Regions from separate parts of the Streptomyces sp. NPDC088116 genome, predicted to be linked through region 2. Evidence: riboswitches for the same ligand, from Rfam matches in the RefSeq annotation. Region 2 holds a riboswitch; the other holds the start of a gene.

Region 1 (5,207 bases), on a different contig from region 2:
CCGTTCTCGATCGACGACGTCGCGGGCACGATCGTGGAGAAGCTGATCCACCGCCATCCCCATGTATTCGGCGACGAGACGGCCGAGACCGCCGAGGAGGTCAAGGCGCACTGGCTGCGTACGAAAGCGATCGAGAAGCAGCGAGACTCGGTCACCGACGGCGTCCCGCTGGGCCAGCCCGGTCTCGCCCTCGCCTCCAAGCTCGCGGGCCGTACCCGTACCGCCGGACTGGAGGTCCCCCTCCCGGCCGGCGAGGGCATCGGGTACGAGCTGCTCGCGCTGGCGGTACGGGCGGAGGAGGACGGGATCGACCCGGAGACGGCGCTGCGCGCGGCGGCCCGTGCATATAGGGACGCGATCCGCGCGGCCGAGGGGCACTGAGCGTAACCACGTCTCCGCCGGGCACGTGCCCGGCCCGGAACCCGGGTGCGGGCGGCGGTTACTTTTGGACATATGCACGCCCAGCCGTCCGTCGAACCGGGCTCCCCGTCCCCCATGCCCACGCTCTTCACATGGGAATTCGCCACCGATCCGTACCCCGCGTACGCCTGGCTCCGCGAGCACGCCCCCGTGCACCGGGCCACGCTGCCGAGCGGGGTCGAGGCCTGGCTGGTGACGCGGTACGGGGACGCCAAGCAGGCGCTCGCCGACGCGCGGCTCTCGAAGAACCCCGTGCATCACGCGGGCCCGGCGCACGCCCGGGGCAAGACCGGGATCCCGGGGGAGCGCAACGCGGATCTGATGACGCATCTGCTGAACATCGATCCGCCCGACCACACCCGGCTGCGCCGGCTGGTCTCCAAGGCGTTCACTCCACGCCGGGTCGCCGAATTCGCGCCTCGCGTACAGGAATTGACGGACCATCTGATCGACGGGTTCGCGGCCGGGGGCGAGGCGGATCTGATCCACGAGTTCGCTTTCCCGCTCCCCATCTACGCGATCTGCGACCTGCTCGGTGTGCCGCGCGAGGACCAGGACGACTTCCGTGACTGGGCGGGCATGATGATCCGTCACGGTGGCGGGCCGCGCGGTGGCGTCGCGCGCTCGGTCAAGAAGATCCGTGGCTATCTGGCCGAACTCATCCACCGTAAAAGGGAGAACCCGGGCGACGACCTGATCTCCGGGCTGATCCGCGCCGGCGATCACGGCGAGCACCTCTCCGAGAACGAGGCCGCCGCGATGGCCTTCATCATCCTGTTCGCCGGGTTCGAGACGACGGTCAACCTCATCGGCAATGGCATGTACACGCTAATGCGGCACCCGGAGCAGCGCGCCCGGCTCCAGGCCTCGCTGGACGCGGGGGAGACGGATCTGCTCGCTACGGCCGTCGAGGAGCTGCTGCGCTACGACGGCCCGGTGGAGCTGGCGACGTGGCGGTACGCCACCGAGCCGCTGACGCTCGGCGGGCAGCGGATCGCGACGGGGGAGCCCGTACTGGTCGTACTGGCCGCCGCCGACCGGGACCCGGAGCGCTTCGCCGAACCGGACACGCTCGATCTCGCGCGCCGTGACAACCAGCACCTCGGCTACGGGCACGGCATCCACTACTGCCTCGGTGCGCCCCTCGCGCGCCTGGAGGGCCAGGCCGCGCTCGCGACGCTGCTGACCCGGCTTCCGGATGTGCGGCTTGCGGAGGATCCTGCTGATTTGCGCTGGCGGGGAGGGCTCATCATGCGGGGATTGCGCACGCTTCCGGTGCGGTTCACGGCAATGTCCGACCAGCGACTTCCTGACGGTACGTCAAGACTGTGATATTCGCGTGATCTTCCCTGCATCGGCTTGTGACAGACGTTCGAGTACCGCTACGTTCACGAACATTCACAGCAGACACACGCTGTAGTCGAACTGACATTCACACGGAAGGCAACCGCATGCGCTCCGGGAACGGCCGACACCGTCGACCTCGCCAGGCCCCTGCTCTGATCGTCGCCGCGGGGGTGACAGGATCGGCAATCGCCATTCCGCTGCTCGGTGCCACCAGCGCCAGCGCGGCGGAATCGTCTTCGTGGGACCGCGTGGCCGAGTGCGAGAGCGGCGGCACATGGAGCGCGGACCTCGGTAACGGCTTCTACGGCGGACTGCAGATGTCCCAGGCGACCTGGGACAAATTCGGTGGCGGCGAGTACGCGTCCCGCCCCGACCTCGCCAGCCGCACCCAGCAGATAGCGGTGGCGGAGAAGGTGCTCAAGGCCCAGGGGATCACGCCCTGGCTCAGCTGCGCCACGATCGCCGGGCTGACCGGCATCCTGACCGGCGACGGCGACACCTCGGAGTCCACCTCCGAGCCGTCCGGCCCCACGGACGGGAGCACCGGACCGACGGACGGCTCCTCGGCCGACCCGAGCGCCACGCCCTCCGCCTCCGACGACGGCGAGAAGAAGGACGGCTCGACCCCTTCCGGCTCCGCGGAGACGCCCTCGCCCGGAGCCTCCAGTTCCGGCGACGGCTCCGACGAGGACAGAGCGGGCGCGAGTACCGGGCCGGCCACCGGCAAGCACCGGGGGAGCGCGGCGCCGGAGGAATCCGCCTCGGGCGGCGCGGACGAGCGCGCATCGGACGGCCGTGCCTCGCGAAGTGACGGACCGGCACGGGACGCGGGCGGTCTCACGGACGCCACGGACGGCGGGGTGCAGGGTCCGTACATTCCGGACGGCCAGCACGGCGTCGGCGACCCCGTCTGGCTCGTCGGTGCCGAGCAGAAGGTGTCCGGCGGGTGGGTGTGAGCCGGCCGGCGGGCGGGCGCGCGTTGAACGGGCCGTCGTGGGCCCCGGATTCGACGGTCCGCCCCTGATCAGCGCCCTGATCTCGGCGCGGGGCAAGGGCAGTTCGAGGGGTGTTACGGGGGTCTATGTCCACGTATGGGCAACTGAGACAAGGGTCTCTTTGCCACAAGTGATGCCCATTGCTCCGGTAGTTGGTCGGATTCGCCCCTCACCAGCGGAAACGTGATCAACGACAGGGGAGGTAAGGGCGATTTACCCGGGTTGTGCTCCTTTGAACAACCGGGGGGCCTGTGATTACGGTCTGAACCGCTCGCACCGCGGGCCCCGTCGACCGAAACGCCGAATCCTGCCGTCGGTCGGGGGGAACAGTCGTCGCGTCAAGCGCCGAAGGCAGGAGCGGGGGACCCAAGGTTTTAGCGCCGGGCCCGGCCGTGGAGAGGGACGCCCAACAGCGTCCCGCGATACGGCGGGGACCGGCTTGGGGTGAAGCCGCGTGTGCGAACACGCGGCCGGGCAACTCACTTGGCCCGAACCCGACAGCTGACCTCGTAGGCGTCGGTGAGGGGATGATCCATGCTGTTTTCCGGTAAGGCCAAGCACCGCCGCCCGTCCAGGGCCGCTCGCTACGCCACGCTGGCCGGGATCACCGGTGCCGCCGTCGCGGCCCCGCTGATCGGCGCCACGTCCGCGTCGGCCGCGTCCTCGTCCGAGTGGGACCAGGTCGCCCAGTGCGAGTCCGGCGGCAACTGGTCCATCAACACCGGTAACGGTTACTTCGGTGGCCTCCAGTTCTCGTCGTCCACCTGGGCGGCGTACGGCGGCACCTCCTACGCCTCCAGCGCCGACCAGGCATCCAAGTCGCAGCAGATCTCGGTCGCCGAGAAGGTCCTGGCCAGCCAGGGCAAGGGCGCCTGGCCGAGCTGCGGCGTGAGCCTGTCCGGCGCCTCCGGCTCGGGCTCCGGCTCCGGCTCGTCCGACTCCGGTTCGGGCTCGTCGGACTCCGGCTCCGGTACGCAGGAGCAGCCGCAGCAGTCCCGGCAGCAGGCCGCCCCCGAGCAGCAGGCGCAGCCGAAGCAGTCCACCCGCGATGCCGAGCAGCCCGCCTCGCGCAGCGAGAGCCGTCCGGTCACGATCAAGAAGGGTGACGGCGAGTACAAGGTCAAGTCCGGCGACACCCTCTCGAAGATCGCCGACGCCAAGAAGGTCAAGGGCGGCTGGAAGAAGGTCTTCGAGCTGAACAAGGACATCGTCAACAGCGCCGATGTGATCTACCCGGGCCAGCAGCTCCACCTGAGCTGATCCGGAGGTCCGTAGATCCGGAGATCCGGAGATCCGAAGGGGATCAGCTCCAGCCGAGCTGATCCCCCCTCGGGCCGCCCTGCGGGGCGGCGCCCCCCACAGGCCGCCCCGGCCCGGCGCGTTCACCCCCGTACGCGCCGGTCCGGGGTTCGCGCTGTCACGGGCTCGTCCCCCGATCTGTCACCCGGCCTGTCACCGGTCCGTCATCGGCCCGTCACGCAGCGGATTCGCGACCCTGTCCTTCCCTCGTCCGGCGCGGAAACAGGCCTCTTTCTCGTCCTGGGCGGATTCTTAGAGGCGGCCGCCCGCCGGTCGAAGGCCGCGAGGCGGTTAGGCTCATGTCGCAAGGCCAAAGAGACCCTGCACTTCCAGCGCCACATCCCAGAAGGAGATGCTCGTGCCGTCCATCGACGTCGTCGTAGCCCGGGAAATCCTTGACTCGCGAGGTAACCCCACGGTCGAGGTCGAGGTCGGCCTCGACGACGGCAGCACGGGTCGTGCTGCTGTCCCCTCCGGTGCGTCCACCGGTGCGTTCGAGGCCCTTGAACTCCGTGACGGTGACCAGAACCGCTACCAGGGCAAGGGCGTCGAGAAGGCGGTTCTCGCCGTCATCGAGCAGATCGGCCCGGAGCTCGTCGGGTACGACGCCACCGAGCAGCGCCTGATCGACCAGGCGATGTTCGACCTGGACGCCACCCCGGACAAGTCGTCGCTCGGCGCCAACGCCATCCTCGGCGTCTCCCTCGCCGTCGCGCACGCCGCCTCCGAGGCCTCCGACCTCCCGCTCTTCCGCTACCTGGGCGGCCCGAACGCGCACCTGCTGCCCGTTCCGATGATGAACATCCTGAACGGCGGCTCGCACGCCGACTCCAACGTGGACATCCAGGAGTTCATGATCGCCCCGATCGGCGCGGAGTCCTTCTCCGAGGCCCTGCGCTGGGGTGCCGAGATCTACCACACCCTCAAGAAGGTCCTGAAGGAGAAGGGGCTCTCCACCGGCCTCGGCGACGAGGGCGGCTTCGCGCCGAACCTGGAGTCGAACCGCGCCGCGCTGGACCTGATCCTGGAGGCCGTGAAGGAAGCCGGTTACGTCCCGGGCCGCGACATCGCGCTCGCGCTCGACGTGGCCGCCTCCGAGTTCTACAAGGACGGCAGCTACGAGTTCGAGGGCAAGTCCCGCTCGGC
Region 2 (5,207 bases):
CCTACTGCATGAGCTACTTCGACGTCGACATGGGCGCGATCTGCACCCGCACCGCTCCCCGCCCCGACGCCGGGTGGAGCATCCCGATCCCGCGGATCACCGCCTTGACGGTGCCCAACCTCTACGGCGGCTACATCCACCCGGGCAGCGCGAGCGCGATCTCGCTGACCCTGCTCGTGTCGCAGTGGAACGGGACGCTGGGGCAGCCTTACCGGGTGCTGCAGTTCGACGGCATCAAGGCGTGAGGGGCGCCACCGAGGAGGCGGGCGTCGAGGTGCGCCATGCCGCTGTACCGGGACCTGATGACCGCGTACGGACCGCATGCACCGGGGACCGTCCAGGTGCGGTACGCGCTCGCACGTCTCCGCCTGCGCTCTCGCGTACTACCGGCAGCGGCCGGGCCGCGACGCGCACGTGACCGACCGTACGTGTCGTGGAGTGGACCGGTGAGTCGTTTCCCCGAAGAGGGAAGAGTCGGCTGAGAGTGATGTAGGAATAGCCGACGGACGGCCATCTGATGACGCCGTCTGCGACGGCCGCGCCGAACACACCGCCCATGTGCCAACGATGTGCGGGCCGTCGTGCCCTGCCATGCTGGGAGGAGAATCAATGTCGGATCCCCGATACCTGACGGCGGTCCTGGTCGGCGCGGTCGCGTCCACCACGCTGCTGGCCGTGCCCGCCTCGGCCTCCACCGCCTCGTCGATGCGGGCGGCCGTGATCAGACTGACCAACGTCGAACGGGCCAAAGTCGGCTGCCCGCCACTGAGGAGCAGCACCGCACTCAACAGGGCCGCCCAGCGCCACTCGTCCGACATGGCGGAGCATGACTTCATCGAGCACACCGGCTCCAACGGCAGCACGTTGACGCACAGGGCCGAGGCGGCCGGCTACACCGGCTGGAAGACGCTGGCCGAGAACGTCGTCGGCGGCCCGGAAACCGCCGCCGAAGCGGTCGATTCCTGGATGGACTCTCCTGGCCACAGGGCGAACATCCTCAACTGTTCGCTCAAGCACGTGGGCGTCGGCTACGTGAAGACGTCCGGCATCTACTGGACCCAGGACTTCGGCGATCTGAACTGATGCCCCGCGCCCTCCGGACGGCACGGGTTGGGAGACGACAGGCAGGAAGCCCATCCGGGCCGGAAGGTGCCAGGACGGCGACATGCGGGCCACCCTCAAGGTGCTGCGCCGGGAGGGAGAGGGCGGAGATGAGGGCTTCCGGCCGGTGCCTGGGCTGTCGGACCTGCCCGCTCTGATCCGGACGGCCGAGGCGGCGGGTGTACGTGTCGACCTCTCGTCCCGGTATGCCGAGGAAACCCGGACGGTGTCGCGCTGTCCGCGTACCGGATTGTCCAGGAGGCGCTGACCAACGTCATCAAGCATGCCGCGCCGAGTCGCTGCCGCCGAAGACCGCACTGTGCTGGTCTCCAGCCACCTGATGACCGAGATGTCCAAGGTCGCGGACCACCTGGTCGTCATCCACAGGGGTCGTCTCCTCGCGGACACCGGCATGCCGGACTTCATTCGACGTCATGGACGGACGTATGTACGCGTATGGGCCTCGAACCCTCAACTGCTCGGCCAGGAAATGGAACGCAACCGAGCCTCGCTGGTGTCCGCGCCGGACGGCAGCCTGGAGGTCGGCGGCCTGCCCGCGGCCGAGATCAGCAGACTGGCCACTGCCAACGGAGTCCTGCTCGACGAACTGAGTACCCATACGGAATCCCTTGAGGACACCTTCCTCGAACTCATCGGCAAGGGAGCGAGGAACACCCGTGTCTGAGACAGTCGCGGCCATCCGGGCCGAGTTCACCAAGCTGCGAGGCGTCCGCGGCACGTACACCGCACTGCTGCTGTTCGTCCCCTTCAGCGTCCCCGATCGCGCCCCGTGATGCGGGTCTCGCTGGTCGCCGTGCCCCGGCGCGGCCGCCTCCACGCGGCGAAAATGGCCGTCACCGCCGGCGCCGCCGCGACCGTCGCGGTCCCTGTCACCGTCGTCGGCTGCCTGGTCACCCAGCTCGCTCTCGGGCCCCACCGCTCCCCGATCGACGCGAGCGGTGGGGCCCGAGCTCTGATCGGGGCGGTCGTCCACCTGACACTGATGAGCCTGTTCGCGGCCGGCCGATGCTGGGGGAGCGCGGTTTCGGCAACGACGGAGCCGGCGGTCGATTCGCCTTCGGCGACGACGAGTTCGGTGTGAGCTTCGATTACACCGCCAACCGCGTGATCGGCCACGGCGATTCCCGTGCGAACCGCCTTGTCGCGGCTGTGCGCGACTGCCTGGCAGGCTGACACCCGCGAGCAGGCGGCGCACCGCCCCACGGCATTCGGGGCGGGGGCATCGAATTCGAGCGGTTCTCGGGTAAAAGGAAGTGCCGTAAAGGTTTCTGACTCCCGATCGTCGGGTTCAGTCGCAGCCGAGCGTGATTTCCTTGGGTGGGAGATCATAATTCTGAACGAGATGGCGACAGGCAGTCAGAAATGCAGCCGTCGCTGACCCATTGATGCCGCCGATGGTGAACCCGGACAGGAAGTCGCCCGGCGGGGGCGTGGAGACGGGCCGGGGAGAGGTGGTGCTGCCGCTCGGCAGGGCGAAGACTTCAGGCGCCAATATGGGCGATTTGCTCGTGTTCTACTTTAAGTCTTGTTTGGTGGATTGGCGTAACTTGATGCTCTCTGTTCGGTGTTGTGGCGCCCGTGATCACCTTGTCTGGTGATTCGCGTCACGCCCGGTGATGTGGTGCGGTTCCTGTCCGCCCGTCCACTTCGTCCACAGGGAAGGAGAGTTGAGTTTCCTGGCGTCGAATGAGGGAGCGGGATTTTCCCCTCCGGATTCCCTTATGGAGTGGCGCTGTGAATTCAGGACTTGTTTCGCCCGGACGTTCTCGTCTAGTTTCACGTCACTCCGGGTGGAACGCCGAATCCTGCCGCTGTCCGGAAACCACACCCACTCACCTACGGCAGGAGCGGGGAACCCAAGTAAGTCGCCGATCCGATACCGGACCGGCTAGGGGTGAAGTCGCATTCCCACCGCGGCCGGGCATCTCCCGCCCGAACCCGACAGCTCACCTCGCAGGCGACGGAGAGGAATTCGTCATGCCCGCAAAGGCCAAGCACCGTCGTCCCAGAATCAGCCCGCTCGCCCGAGGCCTCGTCGCCGTCGGTGCGGGTGGCGCCGTACTCGCCCTGCCGCTGGTGGCCGCGACCTCCGCGAGCGCCGCGCCGTCGGCCGGCCAGGTCGCCGCCGAAGCGGCTCCCGCGCCCGCCGCCGTCAAGGCCAAGGCGTCGACCTACTCCGTGGTCGCCGGTGATTCCCTTTCCAAGATCGCGCACGCTCACTCCGTGAGCGGCGGCTGGAAGAAGCTGTACCAGGACAACCGGAAGGCCGTCGGCGGCGACCCGTCGCTGCTCCACCCCGGCACCGAGCTGAAGCTCGGCGAGAAGGCCAAGGCCGCGACCGGCGCCACGCAGGCGAAGTCCGATACGAGCGGCACTGTCGTCCAGGCGGCGGCGAAGACGTACTCCGACAATCTGGACGGCTGGATCAGGGAGTCGCTGGACGTCATGGCCGCCCACGGCATTCCGGGCACCTACGAGGGCATCCACCGCAACATCATCCGTGAGTCCGCGGGCGACCCGGCGGCCATCAACAACTGGGACTCCAACGCCGTGGCCGGCACCCCGTCCAAGGGGCTCCTACAGGTCATCGACCCGACGTTCCAGGCCTACCACGTGCCCGGTACGTCGACCGACAGCTACGACCCGGTCGCCAACATCACGGCCGCGTGCAACTACGCCGCCGACAAGTACGGCTCGATCGACAACGTGAACGGCCCCTACTGACATTCGTCAGGACGCCGACAGGCAGGCGGCCCCGGCCGGAGCGGTGACCCGCGCCGGCCGGGGCCCGCGTGCTGACCGGGGCCCGCGTGCTGGTGGAGAGCGACAGGGCCGGGGAGTGGTCGGCGTCCGGGTTCACCCGCGGCGTGCGCGCAGCTCCCGCAGGCCCGCCGCCGTCAGTACGAGCGCCGCCGCACCCAGGGACCACAGCAGCTGCGGACGCGCCGTGTCGTCGGTCAGCATCAGCCCGAACAGGACCGCCATGGCGACCAGAGCCGCGATGGTCAGGCCAGGGAAGAGCCACATCTTGAGGATCAGGCGCTCCGGTGCCTCCTCCTCGATGCGCCGCCGCAGGCGCAGTTGCGACGCGGCGATCAGTGCCCATACGAAGAGGAGCACCGCGCCGACCGAGTTGAGCATGTAGAGGAAGACCGTGTCGGGCCACTTCAGATTGAGCAGCACGGAGACGAAGCCGAACGCCACGGAGGCCAGGACCGCCCGGCGCGGCACGCCTCCCTCGCTCACCTTCCGCAGCGAGCCCGGCGCCTCACCCCGCTCGGCGAGCGAGAAGACCATCCGGGACGACCCGTAGAGGTTGGCGTTGAGCGCCGAGAGCAGGGCCACGAACACCACGATGTTCATGATCTGCCCGGCGGACGGGACGCCGATCGCGTCGAGGACGGTGACGTACGGACTCAGCCCCGCCTTCTGTGCCGTCCACGGCAGCGCGGTGACGATGACCAGCATCGAACCGACGTAGAAGAACAGGATCCGGAACACCGAGCTGCGCACCGCCCTGGCCACCGAGCGGACCGGGTCGTCGGACTCGGCCGCCGCGATCGTGACGACCTCCAGGCCGCCGAAGGCGAAGACGACGGCGAGGACACCGGAGACGACGCCCTGCCAGCCGCCCGGCAGGAAGCCTCCCTGTCCGGTGAGGTTCGTGAAGCCGACGGGGTCGGTGTCGGGCAGGATGCCGAGGATCGCGAGCAGCCCGAGGACCAGGAACGCGACGATCGCGAAGACCTTCAGGGCGGCGAACCAGAACTCGAACTCGCCGAAGTTCTTCACGGCGGCGAGGTTCGTGCCGGTGAAGAGCAGCATGAAGAGCAGTACCCACGCCCACTGGGGTACGGACGGCAGCCAGCCGTTCGCGATCTGAGCCGCGCCGGTCGCCTCCACGGCGAGTACGACGACCAGCAGGAACCAGTACAGCCAGCCCACGCTGAACCCGGCCCACCGGCCCAGGGCCCGCTCCGCGTGTACGGAGAAGGACCCCGACGCCGGCATCGCGGCCGACATCTCGCCCAGCATCCGCATCACACACATCGCGAGCACGCCCGCGATCAGGTAGGAGACGACGA

Evidence for each region. Region 2 has a riboswitch for cyclic di-AMP ahead of ACIOJD_RS19945 (transglycosylase SLT domain-containing protein). Riboswitches for the same ligand answer to the same signal wherever they lie in the genome.
Region 1: another riboswitch for cyclic di-AMP. It lies ahead of ACIOJD_RS28320 (transglycosylase family protein); the one in region 2 lies ahead of ACIOJD_RS19945 (transglycosylase SLT domain-containing protein).

The regions. Positions count from the first base shown of each region.
Region 1 is NZ_JBIUTF010000007.1:485,762-490,968, forward strand. It holds gene ACIOJD_RS28305 (nucleoside triphosphate pyrophosphohydrolase) at 1-381, shown strand, start outside; gene ACIOJD_RS28310 (cytochrome P450) at 454-1,752, shown strand; gene ACIOJD_RS28315 (transglycosylase family protein) at 1,938-2,723, shown strand; cyclic di-AMP (ydaO/yuaA leader) riboswitch at 3,096-3,293, shown strand; gene ACIOJD_RS28320 (transglycosylase family protein) at 3,297-4,022, shown strand; gene eno (phosphopyruvate hydratase) at 4,420-5,207, shown strand, end outside.
Region 2 is NZ_JBIUTF010000004.1:691,175-696,381, reverse strand. It holds gene ACIOJD_RS19965 (DUF4185 domain-containing protein) at 1-245, shown strand, start outside; gene ACIOJD_RS19960 (CAP domain-containing protein) at 610-1,083, shown strand; gene ACIOJD_RS19955 (hypothetical protein) at 1,385-1,786, shown strand; gene ACIOJD_RS19950 (hypothetical protein) at 1,892-2,203, shown strand; cyclic di-AMP (ydaO/yuaA leader) riboswitch at 2,909-3,095, shown strand; gene ACIOJD_RS19945 (transglycosylase SLT domain-containing protein) at 3,100-3,846, shown strand; gene ACIOJD_RS19940 (amino acid permease) at 3,979-5,207, opposite strand, start outside.